Regions from separate parts of the Streptomyces sp. NPDC048191 genome, predicted to be linked through region 2. Evidence: riboswitches for the same ligand, from Rfam matches in the RefSeq annotation. Region 2 holds a riboswitch; the other holds the start of a gene.

Region 1 (7,590 bases), on a different contig from region 2:
CACCACCCAGCCCGCCTTCTGGAAGGCCCTGTCGAAGGCGTCCCAGGAACTGCGCATCGACCTCAACCCGCGCTACGGCACCTGGGACGTGCAGAAGAGCAGCCGTGTGGACGCCAGGACGCCCTGGGTACGGGAGGTCACGACCGCGTCCGGCGGTCAGCCGGTGTCGGCGTAACGCGCGGCCGGACCGCCTTCGCGAGGGGTTCCGGTCACACGATCACACGATCCTCCCGGCCCTGTGGACAACCGAATCCGCTCCCTCCCGTCGTGGGTTACGTTCGGACCGTGAACGCATCCAGCTCCGGCCCCGCCCCCGCCGCCGACCCCGGTCGCATCGTCCTGCTCACCACCAGCCACCGCGTCGCCCCCGGGCTGCTGTCCTGGCCCGCCTGGCAGGCCCTGCGCGCGGCCGACGCCGTGCTGTGCGCGGACGGAGCCCATCCGCAGCTGCCGTATCTGCGGGAGGCCGGCATCACGGTGCGGGAGGCGTCCCCCACTGCGCAGGAGCTGGTCGACGCCTGCGCCGGCGGGCACACGGTGGTGGTCGTGGCCACCGGAGAGGGGGAGCCCGCGCTCACCGACGGCCTGGCCCGGCTGGCCGGCTCCGGCCGCGTCGCCATGCCGGAGCTGGAGCTGCTGCCGGCCTCCTACGACCTGCCCGGTGCCCGCCTGCTGGACCTCGTGCAGGTCATGGACCGCATCCGCGCCGAATGCCCCTGGTCCTGTCGGCAGACCCACGAGGGCCTCGCCAAGTACGGCATCGAGGAGGCCTACGAACTGGTCGAGGCGATCGAGGCGGGCGACCGCGAGGAACTGCGCGAGGAACTGGGCGACGTCCTGCTCCAGGTCGTCTTCCACTCCCGGATCGCCGAGGAGCACCCGGACGCGCCGTTCTCCGTCGACGACGTGGCCGGCGGCATCGTCGCCAAGCTCGTCCACCGCCACCCGCACGTCTTCGGGGACGAGAAGGCCGAGACGCCGGAGGACGTCAAGGAGCACTGGCTGCGCACCAAGGCCGAGGAGAAGCGGCGCACCTCCGTCACCGAGGGCGTCCCGCTCGGCCAGCCCGGTCTGGCCCTCGCCGCCAAGCTCGCCTCCCGCACCCGCACGGCGGGCCTCGACGTTCCGCTCCCGCAGGGCGAGGGCGTCGGCTACCGGCTGCTGGCTCTGGCGGCCCACGCCGACGCGGAGGGCGTGGACCCGGAGGCGGCGCTGCGCGCGGCGGCGCGGGCGTACCGGGACGCCATCCGGGAGGCGGAGGGAGTCGCCCCCGAGGCGCTGGGCGCGGCCCCCGGCGACCACCGGGACCCGGAGGCGCACCGGGATCCGGATACCGTCGAGGAGTGACCGACCAGCCCCGCCCCCAGGCCGCCCCCGAACCGGCCGCCGACTCCGCTCCCGCCCTCTTCACCTGGGAGTTCGCCACCGACCCCTACCCGGCCTACGCCTGGCTGCGCGAGCATGCGCCCGTGCACCGGACGCGGCTGCCCAGCGGGGTCGAGGCCTGGCTGGTCACCCGGTACGCCGACGCCAAGCAGGCCCTCGCCGACCAGCGGCTCAGCAAGAACCCGGCGCACCACGACGAGCCCGCGCACGCCAAGGGCAAGACCGGCATTCCCGGTGAGCGCAAGGCGGAGCTGATGACGCATCTGCTGAACATCGACCCGCCGGACCACACCCGGCTGCGCCGCCTGGTCAGCAAGGCGTTCACCCCGCGCCGGGTGGCCGAGTTCGCGCCCCGGGTGCAGGAGCTGACCGACCGGCTCATCGACGGGTTCGCGGCGAGGGGTTCGGCCGACCTCATCCACGAGTTCGCCTTCCCGCTGCCCATCTACGCCATCTGCGACCTGCTCGGCGTCCCGCGCGAGGACCAGGACGACTTCCGGGACTGGGCCGGGATGATGATCCGCCATGGCGGAGGGCCGCGCGGCGGGGTCGCCCGGTCGGTGAAGAAGATGCGCGGCTACCTCGCCGAGCTGATCCACAGGAAGCGCGAGGCGCTGCCCGCCGAGCCCGCGCCCGGCGAGGACCTCATCTCCGGCCTCATCCGCGCCTCCGACCACGGTGAGCACCTCACCGAGAACGAGGCCGCCGCGATGGCCTTCATCCTGCTGTTCGCCGGTTTCGAGACCACCGTCAACCTGATCGGCAACGGCACCTACGCCCTGCTCACCCACCCCGGGCAGCGCGAGGGGCTCCAGCGCTCCCTGGCCGCGGGGGAACGGGACCTGCTGGAGACCGGCGTGGAGGAACTCCTGCGCTACGACGGCCCGGTGGAGCTGGCCACCTGGCGGTTCGCCACCGAGCCGCTCACCGTCGGCGGACAGGACATCGCGCCCGGGGACCCGGTGCTCGTCGTGCTCGCGGCGGCCGACCGGGACCCGGAGCGGTTCGCCGACCCGGACGTGCTGGACCTCGCCCGCCGCGACAACCAGCACCTCGGCTACGGCCACGGCATCCACTACTGCCTCGGTGCGCCGCTCGCCCGGCTGGAGGGCCAGACCGCGCTCGCCACCCTGCTCACCCGCCTGCCCGATCTGCGGCTCGCCGCCGATCCGGCCGACCTGAGATGGCGCGGCGGGCTCATCATGCGGGGCCTGCGCACCCTGCCGGTGGAGTTCACACCGGTCCGGGCGGCCACCGGCGGTCAGTAGTCCAGTCCCGCGAACCAGTCGCCACGGCCGGCCGGCGTGAGGTCCAGGAGGTGCCAGACGGGGTTGAGGAGGTCGAGGCCGCGCTGGTCGATGTCCTCGGACATGCGCGGGTGGGCGGAGTAGAAGTGCCGGACCGTACCGTCGGGCTCCCGGGTGAAGACGGAGACGGTGGAGTCCTGCGCGCCGTCCTCGTCCTCGCTGCCGAGGTCGTACTTGAAGGTGCTGTCCCCGGCGCTCAGCAGGCGCAGCCGGGACCAGTCGCGTGCGCGGGCGTGCCGGCGCAGGGTGGCCGGGTCGGCGGCCGCGACGACGACGAGGTCGGCGTTACGGGCGACATGGCGGGCGACCCCGTTGAAGCCGTCGATCCACAGGGTGCACATCGGGCACGGGGCGGTCTGCCGTTTGCCGTACATGAAGTGGTAGACGATCAGCGGCCGGTCCGGGCCGCCGGTGAACAGCTCGCCCAGGGAGACCTCACGCACCGGCGTGTCGCCCGCGTCGAGGTCGGCGGGGCCCTCGAGGAAGACGTAGTCGCCCACTTCGGCCCCCTGCGGAAGCGCTCTGCGCAGGGCCGCGACCTTCTCGCGGTGCCGCATGAGGTCGATCTCGGCGTCACGGAGCTCCTCGCGGGCGGCGAGGTAGTCCGCGGACTCGCCGGGCAGTCGGGTGTGCCGCACCATCGTGTCCTCCTGGCTGGGAAGCCCCCGGATCGTGTCATCGGCCATGGTTCCGGCCGCCCGGTGTGCCGCGCGTGAGGCGGCGCCGTTCCCGACGGGTGACACAGCGGGTGAGAGGGGGTCCCGGCCGCCGCTCACGGCAAGATGACGAACATTCAACTCTGTGATCTTCACGTGATCTACGCGGCATTAACTTGTGACAAGTGATCGTCTGCCGATACGTTCACCCATCAGTGTGGCGAGGAGTACCAGTTCGCCGCGCCGGTTCTGCTCTCGCACGAAAGGCTTCCGCATGCTCTCCGGGAACGGTCGTCACCGTCGCCCCCGTCAGGCTCCGGCCCTCCTCGTCGCGGCCGGAGTGACCGGCTCCGCCATCGCCATCCCGCTGCTCGGGGCCGCGAGCGCCAGCGCGGCCGACGGAACCACGTGGGACAAGGTCGCCGAGTGCGAGAGCGGCGGTTCCTGGAGCGCCGACACCGGAAACGGTTACTACGGTGGCCTGCAGATCTCGCAGGACGACTGGGACAAGTACGGCGGCACGCAGTACGCCGAGAGCGCCGACCAGGCGAGCCGTTCCCAGCAGATAGCCGTCGCCGAGAAGATGCTCGCCGACCAGGGCACCAAGCCGTGGGCCATGTGCGCGCTGACCGCCGGGCTGACCTCCCACTCCGGTTCGGTCGACGTCGACACGGGCCTCGGCGGCTCCGGCGACAGCGGCGGTTCGGGCGACGTCTCCGGCTCGTCCGGCGGCTCGGACTCGTCCGACCTGTCGGATTCGTCCCAGTCCGGCTCCGGTTCCCAGTCCGGCTCCGCCGCCGAATCCGGCTCGGACTCCTCGGGCTCCTCCTCGGACTCGGGCGCCACGCCGGCGCCGAGCCGGAGTGAGGATGCGGGCAAGACCCCGGAGGCGACCGGCGACTCCACCGGAAGCAGCACCCCCAAGTCCGACAAGTCGGACTCGACCGGCGGCGGGGACTCGCAGGGGAGCGGCAGTTCGCCCGCGACGACCCCCGGCACCGAGGACTCGGACAATTCCCCGCAGAGCGGCGGTTCTTGGAGCCTGGTCGACACCGGCGCGCTCAGCAGTGGTGGACGTCACCGGGGTGAGAGTGCGGACGAAAGCGTGACAAACGGTCAGAACGCCACGTCCTCCGGGCGTCACGCCGGCGGTGCGGCCGACACCTACACCGTGCGCGAGGGCGACTCCCTCGCCTCCATCGCCGACGCGCTCGGCGTCGACGGCGGATGGCATGCGCTCTACGCCCAGAACAAGAAGGCCATCGGCGCCGACCCGAACCAGATCACCGCCGGTCAGACCCTGAAAGTCAAGGGCGAAAAGGACGCCGAATAGGGAGAGTTGACGCCCCTTTTCGCGAACGATGTCCGGTTTGGCGAAAGTGTGGGATGAGTCTCAGAAGCCCTGATCGTCTTTGAAATTCCGTCGATCGCGTGTCTACGGTCAGGACCGCTCGTCACCACGAGCCCCGGCAGTCGCAACGCCGAATCCTGCCAGCGGTTGCCCGGGAACAGTCGTCGCGTCATGCGCCGTAGGCAGGAGCGGGGGACCCAAGGTAAGCGCCGGGCCCAGCGGTTGACGCTGGACCGGCTTGGGGTGAAGCCGCGCCTCGCGAGAGCGAGCGTGCGGCCGGGCAACTCAACCGGCCCGAACCCGACAGCTCACCTCGCAGGCGTCGGTGAGGGGATCGATCCATGCTGTTCTCCGGCAAGGGCAAGCACCGTCGTCCGTCCAAGGCCGTCCGCGCCATCACGCTCGCCGGTGTCACCGGCGCCGCCGTCGCCGCCCCGCTGATGGCGGCCGGCAACGCCTCCGCCGCCACCGCCTCCGAGTGGGACGCGGTCGCCCAGTGCGAGTCCGGTGGCAACTGGTCCATCAACACCGGCAACGGCTTCTACGGCGGCCTGCAGTTCACCAACTCCACCTGGGCGGCGTACGGCGGCACCGCCTATGCCTCGCGTGCCGACCTCGCCACCAAGGCGCAGCAGATAGCCGTCGCCGAGAAGGTCCTCGCGGGCCAGGGCAAGGGCGCCTGGCCGGTCTGCGGCACGGGCCTGTCCTCCGCCGCGTACAACGGCTCCGCTCCCACCACCTCGTCGAAGACCACCTCGTCGGGCACCACGACCCGCTCCACCGGCCAGCAGGCCGCCACCCGCTCCACCACGCGCACGGCCCCCTCGGCGAGCAAGACCGTCACCACCCCGACCGGCAAGAAGGTCAAGAAGGGCGACGGCGAGTACAAGGTCGTCAAGGGCGACACCCTCAGCGCCATCGCCGAGAAGCACCACGTCCAGGGCGGCTGGAAGAAGCTCTTCGAGCTGAACAAGGACATCGTCGAGGACGCCAACCTCATCTACCCGGGCCAGCAGCTGCACCTGAAGTGACACCTGGCTCCGACCGGACCCACAGTGCCCTCACATCCCCGGCCCGCACGCTGAAGGCCTCGTGAGGGCCACCCCCCGTCCCCACGGGCTCCCCGCCCCGGCGCGTGTTCCCCCGTACGCGCCGGGGCGGGGTCTTTGCTTTCGCCACCGGTCACCCCTACCGTTTCCCCGCTCTTCACCCCCACCCCCCTTTGTTCCGCTCATGAACAATGGGTACCGTCTGCGTGTCCTCCCCGTCCACGGGACGGTCGGTCGGTCGCTGATCCCCCGGGGACGGTTAGGCTCTAGTCGCAAGGCGGAGCCGTGAGGCGGACCGCCCCGCACTACCAGCGTCACATTCCAAGAAGGAGATGCTCGTGCCGTCCATCGACGTCGTCGTAGCCCGGGAAATCCTGGACTCCCGAGGCAACCCCACGGTCGAGGTCGAGGTCGGCCTCGACGACGGCAGCACGGGTCGTGCCGCCGTCCCGTCCGGCGCCTCGACCGGTGCCTTCGAGGCCATCGAGCTGCGCGACGGTGACTCCAACCGTTACCAGGGCAAGGGCGTCGAGAAGGCCGTCCTCGCCGTCATCGAGCAGATCGGCCCGGAGCTGGTCGGTTACGACGCCACCGAGCAGCGCCTGATCGACCAGGCCATGTTCGACCTGGACGCCACCGACAACAAGGGCTCCCTCGGCGCCAACGCCATCCTCGGCGTCTCCCTCGCCGTCGCCCACGCCGCCTCCGAGGCGTCCGACCTTCCGCTCTTCCGCTACCTGGGCGGCCCGAACGCGCACCTGCTGCCGGTGCCGATGATGAACATCCTCAACGGCGGTTCGCACGCGGACTCCAACGTGGACATCCAGGAGTTCATGATCGCCCCGATCGGCGCGGAGTCCTTCTCCGAGGCCCTGCGCTGGGGTGCCGAGGTCTACCACACCCTGAAGAAGGTCCTGAAGAGCAAGGGCCTGGCCACCGGCCTCGGCGACGAGGGCGGCTTCGCCCCGAACCTCGGCTCCAACCGCGAGGCCCTCGACCTCATCCTCGAGGCCGTCAAGGAAGCCGGTTACGCCCCCGGTGAGCAGATCGCCCTCGCGCTCGACGTCGCCGCCTCCGAGTTCTACAAGGACGGCAAGTACCTCTTCGAGGGCAAGGAGCGCTCCGCCGCCGAGATGACGGAGTACTACGAGGAGCTCGTCGCCTCGTACCCGCTCGTCTCCATCGAGGACCCGCTGTTCGAGGACGACTGGGCCGGCTGGAAGGTCATCACCGACCGACTCGGCGACAAGGTCCAGCTGGTCGGCGACGACCTGTTCGTCACCAACCCCGAGCGCCTGGCCCGCGGCATCGAGGAGGGCACCGCCAACGCCCTGCTGGTCAAGGTCAACCAGATCGGCTCGCTGACCGAGACCCTGGACGCCGTCGAGCTCGCCCAGCGCAGCGGCTACAAGTGCATGATGTCCCACCGCTCCGGCGAGACCGAGGACGTCACCATCGCCGACCTGGCCGTCGCCACCAACTGCGGCCAGATCAAGACCGGCGCCCCGGCCCGCTCCGAGCGTGTCGCCAAGTACAACCAGCTGCTGCGCATCGAGGAGATCCTCGACGACGCCGCGGTGTACGCGGGCCGCTCGGCCTTCCCCCGCTTCAAGGGCTGATCCAACCACGGCCAAGTCTCAGCCAGTCGTACGTACGTCCCCGTACCCGGTCCCGTACCGTGTCCGGGGACGTACGCACGTGTGAAAGGGGAGGCGAAGAGCCACATGGCCGTCAGGGACCGGGACCGTTTCTCCACCGCGACCAGGCTGCGGCTGCTCGGCGAGCAGACGGCGGCCCGGGTCTACCGTTCCCAGACCAAGCGTCAGGCCCGCCGTTCGCGG
Region 2 (7,590 bases):
GTCGTGCCGTCGGCGGCCAGCTCCCGGATCAGGGTGCGGATCTCGCGCATGCCCTGCGGGTCGAGGCCGTTGGTCGGCTCGTCCAGGACGAGCAGCCGGCGCGGCTGGAGCAGCGCGGCGGCCAGGCCCAGCCGCTGCTTCATGCCGAGCGAGTACGCCTTCGCCTTCTTGCCCGCCGCCGCCGCGAGGCCCACCCGGTCCAGTGCGGTGGCGACGCGGACGTGCCGGGTGCGCGGGTCGGCGGTCGGGTCGGCGGCGTCGTAGCGCAGCAGGTTGTCCCGGCCGGAGAGGAAGCCGTAGAGGGCCGGGCCCTCGATGAGTGCTCCGACCTGCGGGAGGACGGCGCGGGCCGCCCGTGGCATCGGGCGGCCCAGCACGCGGGCCGTGCCCTCCGTCGGTTCGATCAGGCCCATCAGCATGCGGATGGTGGTGGTCTTGCCCGAGCCGTTCGGGCCGAGGAAGCCGAAGACGCTGCCCGCCGGGACGGTCAGGTCGAGACCGTCCACGGCGAGTTCTCCGCCGCGATAGCGCTTGGTGAGGCCGCGGGTGACGATGACACTCGCCTCCGCGGCGCCCACCCGGGCATGCCGCTCCCCGTCCTCCGCCTCCCGCTCCCTCGCGGACGGTTCGTCCATCGGCTCCCCCTCGCCCCTTCGATCCGCGCTTGCTGAAGGGTCAACGCACGGTCACGGTCCGTAGTGCCCGGAAGGGGTCACTTTCCCGTGTTCGCCGCCTTCACCAGGGCGTCCTTGGTCACCGCGCCGGCGTAGACCTTGCCGTCGTCGGTGATCAGGGCGTTGACCAGGCGGGTGGAGAAGACCGTGCCCTTGCCGAACTTGCCGGTGACCGTGTCCCCGAGCGAGCCGAGGAAGCCGCCGAGGTCACCGCCCCGGGAGCCGGTCGGCAGGCCGCCCTTGGCCCCGGTGTCGAAGGTGGCGATGGACGTCCAGCCCTTGCCGAGGACGGTGCCCTTGTCGTGGCCCTCGGCGAAGCCCATGCCGGGGGTCCGCTCCGGACGTGCCGTGGCGCCCTTCTCCTGCTCCGTCACCTTCGCGCCCTTGGGCGGGGTGAAGTCGAAGGTGGAGGCGGCCGGCCGGGCGAAGGAGACCTGGGTGAAGCCCGCGTCGAGGACGGCGGCGCCGCCGCTCTTCGGCGTCAGCGTGAACTTCAGCGGCATACCCGTCTTCGCGTCCACGGCGATGCTGATCGCGCCGACCGTGGTGCCGGACTGCCGGGGCTTGATCAGCAGCTTGTAGGCGTCGCGGCCGGCGACCCGCTCGGTGCCGTCGACAGTGACGGACGTGGTGTCGTCCACCGACTTCAGGGCCTGGTCGGCGAAGTCCTTCGGGGTGGCCGGGGGCTCGGCCCTGCGGTCCTTGCCGGAGTCGGCAGAGATGCCGTGGGACACCTCGTTGCTCTTGCTGTCGTAGCCCCACACGTCCTTGCCGTTGTGGATGAGGCTGTACTCGGAACCGCTCTCCAGCAGCGACAGCTTCTGCTTGTCGGGGCCGCTGGCGGCGACGCGCAGCGTGTGCGTGCCGGAGACCAGCGAGGTGAGCTTGGACTGCGGGTCGGCGGAAGAGCCGTCGCCGGAGCCCTTGGCGGCGCCGGAGGCCAGGCTGTTCTCCAGGCCGCCGAGGTTGGGCAGGCCGAGGTCGGTGCTGGTGCGGACGGTGCCGGACAGCTGCTGCACATCCGACTTGGCGATCTTGTCGATGAGCTGCTGTGCGGTGATCCTCGGCAGGTCGGGGTCGCCGGAGGCGGCGAGCGCCGGGACCAGACCGATCGTGGCCGCGGCCACCCCCACCACCGCGACCGGCACCGCGTAGCGGGCGGCCTTGCGGCGTCCGCCACGCGGGTCCTCGTCCCGCGCGGCGTCCACTGCGTCGTCGGATTCGTACGGTGCCATGTGTGCCTTACCTCCGTCGTCGGCGGCGGCTGTCCTCACGCTGGTCCACCAGAGCCGCCATTCTCACCCGAATCGGTGAGGAGTGGTGATTTCCGTGGTGTCCATCTCACCAAATCGTCCATGAGGAAGCGTCAGACCTCGGAGCCAACTCCGTGTACGCCTGCGGTATGACACGTAGGGGCCGCGGCTCCCCCGACCCGTAAGGGTCTCACCGGAACGGACGTGACCGGAAGGGGACGCGCAGGGCCGTACGGCCGCCGGCACCGGCCGGGTGGGTACGGTCCGCGGGCACCGACCGTCCGCCGGCAGACCCGCTCCGCCCAGACGCCCGGTCGACTTGGTCCGGGCGGGTACGGCCCGCGGGCACCCGACCGTCCGCCGGCCGACTCGGTCCGGCCGGGCGTCAGCCGACTCGGGCCGGCCGGGGAGCGGCCGGTGCAGCCGGTGCGGCGTCAGCCGGCGCGGTGCACCACCGCGTCGCACAGTTCCAGCAGCGCCGCCTTGGCGTCGCACTCCCGCAGCGGCGCCAGCGCGGACCGGGCCTCCTCCGCGTACCGGACGGTGTCCCGGCGGGCCTGCTCCAGCGCGGGGTGGGCGCGCAGCGCGGACAGCGCCTCGGCGTGCCGGCCGTCGTCGCTGAGGTCGGAGTCGAGCAGCTCGCACAGCGCGCGGTCCTCGGGGAGGCCGAGCCGGGCCGCCCGCTCGCGCAGCCGGAGCACCGGGAGCGTCGGGATGCCCTCGCGCAGGTCGGTGCCCGGGGTCTTGCCGGACTCGTGGGAGTCGGAAGCGATGTCCAGGACGTCGTCGGCGAGCTGGAAGGCGACCCCGAGCCGCTCGCCGTACTGGGTGAGGACGTCGACGACCGTTTCGTCGGCGCCGGACATCATCGCGCCGAACCGGCAGGACACGGCCACCAGCGAGCCCGTCTTGCCGCCGAGCACGTCGAGGTAGTGCTCGACCGGGTCGCGGCCGTCCGAGGGGCCGGCGGTCTCCAGGATCTGGCCCGTGACCAGCCGCTCGAACGCGAGGGCCTGCACCCGTACCGCCTCGGGGCCGAGGTCGGCGAGGATCTGGGAAGCGCGGGCGAAGAGGAAATCGCCGGTGAGGACCGCGACGGAGTTGCCCCAGCGGGTGTTGGCGCTGTCCACACCGCGCCGCACGGCCGCCTCGTCCATGACGTCGTCGTGGTACAGCGTGGCCAGGTGGGTCAGTTCCACGACGACGGCCGAGGGCACGATGCCCGGCGCGTAGGGGTCGCCGAACTGGGCCGCGAGCATCACGAGCAGCGGCCGGAACCGCTTCCCGCCGGCCCGTACGAGGTGCTGCGCGGCCTCCGTGATGAACGGGACCTCGCTCTTGGTGGCCTCGAGCAAGCCTTCCTCGACAGCCGCCAATCCGGCCTGGACATCGGCTTCCAGAGCCTGGTCCCGCACGCTCAGCCCGAACGGCCCGACGACGGTCACGAGGGGTCTCCTGTCTGCTGGTGTCTGCTGGCGATTACACGGTTTGTCGATAGGTCGCTGCCATCACTCAAGTCAGCGTATCCGGTCCCTGTTCGATCACCGATAGCGCCCACCGGTCCAGCCCGGGCGGTATCGGATCATGACCGGTATGTTTTTGATCAAGTGGTAATAACGCACATTTATCGACTTAACAGGACCCCACACACTTTGTCGCGAACCGAGGAGCGAGCGGAGTAACGCCCGCACCTCGCCTTCGCGCCGCGACGATCATGCACCACGTGCCGACACCCACGGCCGTCGCAGCCAATACGACAACGACCGGCACCGCGTCACAGGTTCCACCGCCCGTCCGATCCACCCAAATCCCCCATGTCCGATTTGAACTGCTTTGCTATTTCGTGAGTTGGGTCACGGTCACCGGCCGGCACCCTGAACCCCCGGTCCGCCGCTCCCGCCGCGCCCCGTCGGCGAGTTGAGGGTTGGCAACCGCAAAGGATCAAGCACCCCATACGGCACAGACCAAGGTCAAATGGTGCGATGTGTGGATCCGGCACTTGTTCCCGACATGTGCTCTCGCATACGTTCCGGGCCAACCGGGCGGACGCCGAATCCTGCCGCCGCCCGCGTGACCCATCGACGAACTCATTCGTACGGCAGGAGCGGGGGACCCAGGTAAGTCGCCGGACCGGACGGCACACGTCGCACCGGAACGGCTAGGGGTGAAGCCGAGCCCATCCAGGGCACGGCCGGGCACCTCCCCGCCCGAACCCGACAGCTCACCTCGCAGGCGACGGAGAGGACTTCCCCATGCCTGCTGCCGCTCAGCCCCGCCCCACCCGGATGAACCGCCTCGTCCGCACCCTCGCCGTCGCCGGCACCGGTGCCGCCGTCCTCGCCCTGCCGCTCATCAGCGCCACCAGCGCCACGGCGGCCACCACCACGGCCACCGCGAAGGCCTCCACCACTCCCGCCGGGTACCCGAACAACCTCGACGGCTGGATCCGCGAGTCGCTCGCGATCATGGCCCAGAAGGGCATCCCGGGCACCTACAACGGCATCTACCGCAACATCATCCGGGAGTCCTCCGGCAACCCGAACGCCATCAACCTCTGGGACTCCAACGCCGCCAAGGGCATCCCGTCCAAGGGCCTGCTCCAGGTGATCGACCCGACCTTCAACACGTACCACGTGGCCGGCACCGCCTTCGACCCTTACGACCCGGTCGCCAACATCACCGCGGCCTGCAACTACGCCGCCGCGCGGTACGGCTCGATCGACAACGTCTTCAGCGCGTACTGATCGTCCCGCTCCCGCGGACCGGCACGACACCGGCCGTCCCGCACGCACCCACACCTGACGGACGGGGGCGTGCCGGACGGCCGCCGCGCATCCACCGGGCCCCGCACGGCGGGGCCCGGGCCCCGGGCGCCTACTGATGTGCCGGTCAGTCGGTCGGGAACAGTCTTTCGAGGACGACGGCGATGCCGTCGTCCTCGTTCGACAAGGTGATCTCATCGGCCACCGCCTTCAGTTCAGGGTGCGCGTTGGCCATGGCGACCCCGTACCCGGCCCACTCGAACATCGGGATGTCGTTGGGCATGTCGCCGAACGCCAGGGCCCGCGCCGCGGTGATCCCGAGCCGCTCGGCGGCCAGCGCGAGACCGGCCGCCTTGGTCACCCCGGACGGCTGGAGCTCCACGGTCCCCGGCCCCGACATGGTGACCGTCGCCAGCGAGCCCACCACCGAGCGCGCCACGGCCGCCAACTCGTCGTCGGACAGGGTGGCGTGCCGCAACAGCACCTTGCTGATCGGCGCGCACCACAGGTCGTCGCGCCGGCCGACCCGGACCGCGGGCAGGGTCGGGTGCGGCATCAGATAGCCGGGCTCGATGAGCGTGAGCCCGTCGACACCGTCCTGGTCGACGGCGGCATAGACCTGCCCCACCTCCGCCTCGATCTTGCCGAGCGCGGTCTCGGCCAGCTCCCGGTCCAGCCGGACCGACCACAGCAGCCGGCCGGCCGCGGCGTCGTAGACCTGTGCGCCCTGCCCGCACACCGCGAGCCCCGTGCAGCCCAGGAGCTCCAGGAGGGGCCGTACCCGCGGGGCCGGGCGGCCCGTCACGACCAGATGCCGGACACCGGCCCGCGCCACCCGCCCGAGCGCGGCGAGCGACCGGTCGGAGACGGTGTCGTCGCCGCGCAGCAGCGTTCCGTCCAAGTCGGTGGCGATCAGTGCGTACGCGGGGGAGGCTGCCATGATCAGAGAATACGGATCCCACGCCGCGCCGACTCACCTTGTCGCCCTGCGCACTTACGTACTGATCGCCCCCAAGTGCCCCTCGTCGAGCCGCTGATGGCGATGCCGGCGGTGAGGCGGTGGGTCCGGCGCCGGCTCCCGGTAGCGGTCGGCGGACCGGTCGCTGCCGGGATGCGCCGGACGCCGACGGGCCCCGCTCAGCCGTGCGCCGCCGCCAGGTGTTTCGCCAGTCGCGGCGAGGCGAACTCCGTACCGCAGACGAAGCGCATCACCGGGCCGTACGACGACGCCGCCGGCAGTCCGGTGAAGTACAGGCCGGGGACGGACGAGACATAACCGGGGCCGAGCTTCGGCGCGCCGCGGCTCACCGCGAGCCGGGTGCGCAGTTCGTGGCCGAGGAAGTCCATCGCCGCGATGTCGACGCGGTAGCCGGTGGCGGCGATGACGTGGTCGGCGGTGAGCCGCTCGGTGTGCCCGCCGTGGGTCCGTACGGTGAGGACGGGGCTGCCGTCGGGCGCCTCGGCGGCCATGACCCGGTCGACGTCCTGCACCTGCACGGCGCTCTCGAAGCGCTCGCGCAGCCACCAGGCGCCGAGCGGTCCGAGGACCCGGCGGACCAGGTAGTGGCGGGTGGCCTCGGGCAGATAGCGGTAGGGGTGCGGGTAGTAGCTGAGCGCCCACAGCGACCAGGCGTTGCCGAAGGGGGACTCGGGACGCAGCTTCGGCTGGTTCCAGGGCGGGGCGCCGAAGGCGACGCGCCCGCGGCCGCGCGCGACCACACGCACGCGTGCCCCCGCCTCGGCGGCGAGCGCCGCCGTCTCCAGCGCGGACTGGCCCGCGCCGATCACGATCAGCTCCTTGCCGGCGAACCGCCCCAGGTCGTGGTGCTGGGAGCTGTGCGAGAGGGGGCCCGTGGGCGCCGGTCCGTCGGCCGCGGCCCCCGCGAGCTCCGCCGGCAGGTGCGCCAGGCCGGACAGCCCGGTGGCGACGACGACGGCACACGCGGTGAACAGCTCCCCGGAGTCCAGCTTCAGTTCGAAGCCGCCGCTCTTGTCGCGGTCGACGGAGACGACCCGCACCTGCTCCAGGCCGGGCACCAGCTTCTGCTGGAACCACTCGCCGTAGGCGATGAACGTCTCCACCGGGATGATGTCCTCGTCGGTCACCAGGCGGCGGGTCCCGGCCGCGTCGCAGTAGTCGGCGAGGGTGTGGCCGGGCTGCGGGCAGTCGAAGTTCGAGGCGACGGGCGTCGACTTCAGGAGCATGCCCTCGGGCATGTGGTCACGCCAGCTGACCATGGGGTCGCCGAAGACGCGGACGGGGATGCCGCGCGCCCGCAGATGGGCGGCGGTGGACAGGCCGAACGGCCCGGCCCCGATGACTACAACCGGTCGAGTCACGAAGTCCCTCCCCAGGACATGGTGCGCCACTCGCTGGTGGCCTTGCCTACTTCGTGGAGGTGCCACTGCCGCGGCGGTTGGTCCGCCACAGCTGATAGAGGTGCTTCGCGCCCGGGCGCACGAAGCGGGCGAGCATCGTGAGGAACGGCAGCGGGTCGTCACCCGCGAGCCAGGCCAGCTCCGTCCCGCTCGCCCTGGCCGGCGCGTGCGGCGTCGTATAGCCGCTGCGGCGGTAGGCGAGGAGGGCGGGGAGGTCGATGTTCTCCACGACGTAGCGGTGGCCGGCGCGCTGTTCCCCCTCCGGAACGGGACGGCCGGTCAGGCTCAGGTGCATGGCGCGCACGACGTCCACGCCCGACTCGTTCTCGAAGAGCCGGAACTGGGCGCCCATGCGGGGGTTGAAGTCGAGGAGCTTGTACTGTCCGTCGCGCCGGTCGAAGCGCAGGTCCAGGTCGATGATGCCGCTGTAGCCGATCTGTTTGATGAAACGTGCGGCGAGGTCGGCGAGTTCCGGGTTGTCGACGACGTACGCGTTAGCCGTCATGCCGGCGTGCGGCGGCC

What was found. A riboswitch is a leader RNA that binds a small molecule or an ion and turns the genes downstream of it on or off. The one in region 2 is predicted to bind cyclic di-AMP.
Region 1: another riboswitch for cyclic di-AMP. It lies ahead of AB0D93_RS06255 (transglycosylase family protein); the one in region 2 lies ahead of AB0D93_RS25840 (transglycosylase SLT domain-containing protein).

Annotation. Positions count from the first base shown of each region.
Region 1 is NZ_JBEZMO010000003.1:95,156-102,745, reverse strand. Features, by position in the region: gene AB0D93_RS06280 (SurA N-terminal domain-containing protein) at 1-175, shown strand, start outside; gene AB0D93_RS06275 (nucleoside triphosphate pyrophosphohydrolase) at 286-1,347, shown strand; gene AB0D93_RS06270 (cytochrome P450) at 1,344-2,654, shown strand; gene AB0D93_RS06265 (DUF899 family protein) at 2,648-3,379, opposite strand; gene AB0D93_RS06260 (transglycosylase family protein) at 3,624-4,682, shown strand; cyclic di-AMP (ydaO/yuaA leader) riboswitch at 4,865-5,037, shown strand; gene AB0D93_RS06255 (transglycosylase family protein) at 5,042-5,731, shown strand; gene eno (phosphopyruvate hydratase) at 6,082-7,368, shown strand; gene AB0D93_RS06245 (septum formation initiator family protein) at 7,474-7,590, shown strand, end outside.
Region 2 is NZ_JBEZMO010000017.1:35,375-42,964, forward strand. Features, by position in the region: gene AB0D93_RS25825 (ABC transporter ATP-binding protein) at 1-635, opposite strand, end outside; gene AB0D93_RS25830 (sigma-E factor regulatory protein RseB domain-containing protein) at 713-1,909, opposite strand; gene AB0D93_RS25835 (polyprenyl synthetase family protein) at 2,362-3,372, opposite strand; cyclic di-AMP (ydaO/yuaA leader) riboswitch at 3,997-4,175, shown strand; gene AB0D93_RS25840 (transglycosylase SLT domain-containing protein) at 4,180-4,671, shown strand; gene AB0D93_RS25845 (HAD family hydrolase) at 4,817-5,629, opposite strand; gene AB0D93_RS25850 (FAD-dependent oxidoreductase) at 5,827-7,029, opposite strand; gene AB0D93_RS25855 (ATP-grasp domain-containing protein) at 7,076-7,590, opposite strand, start outside.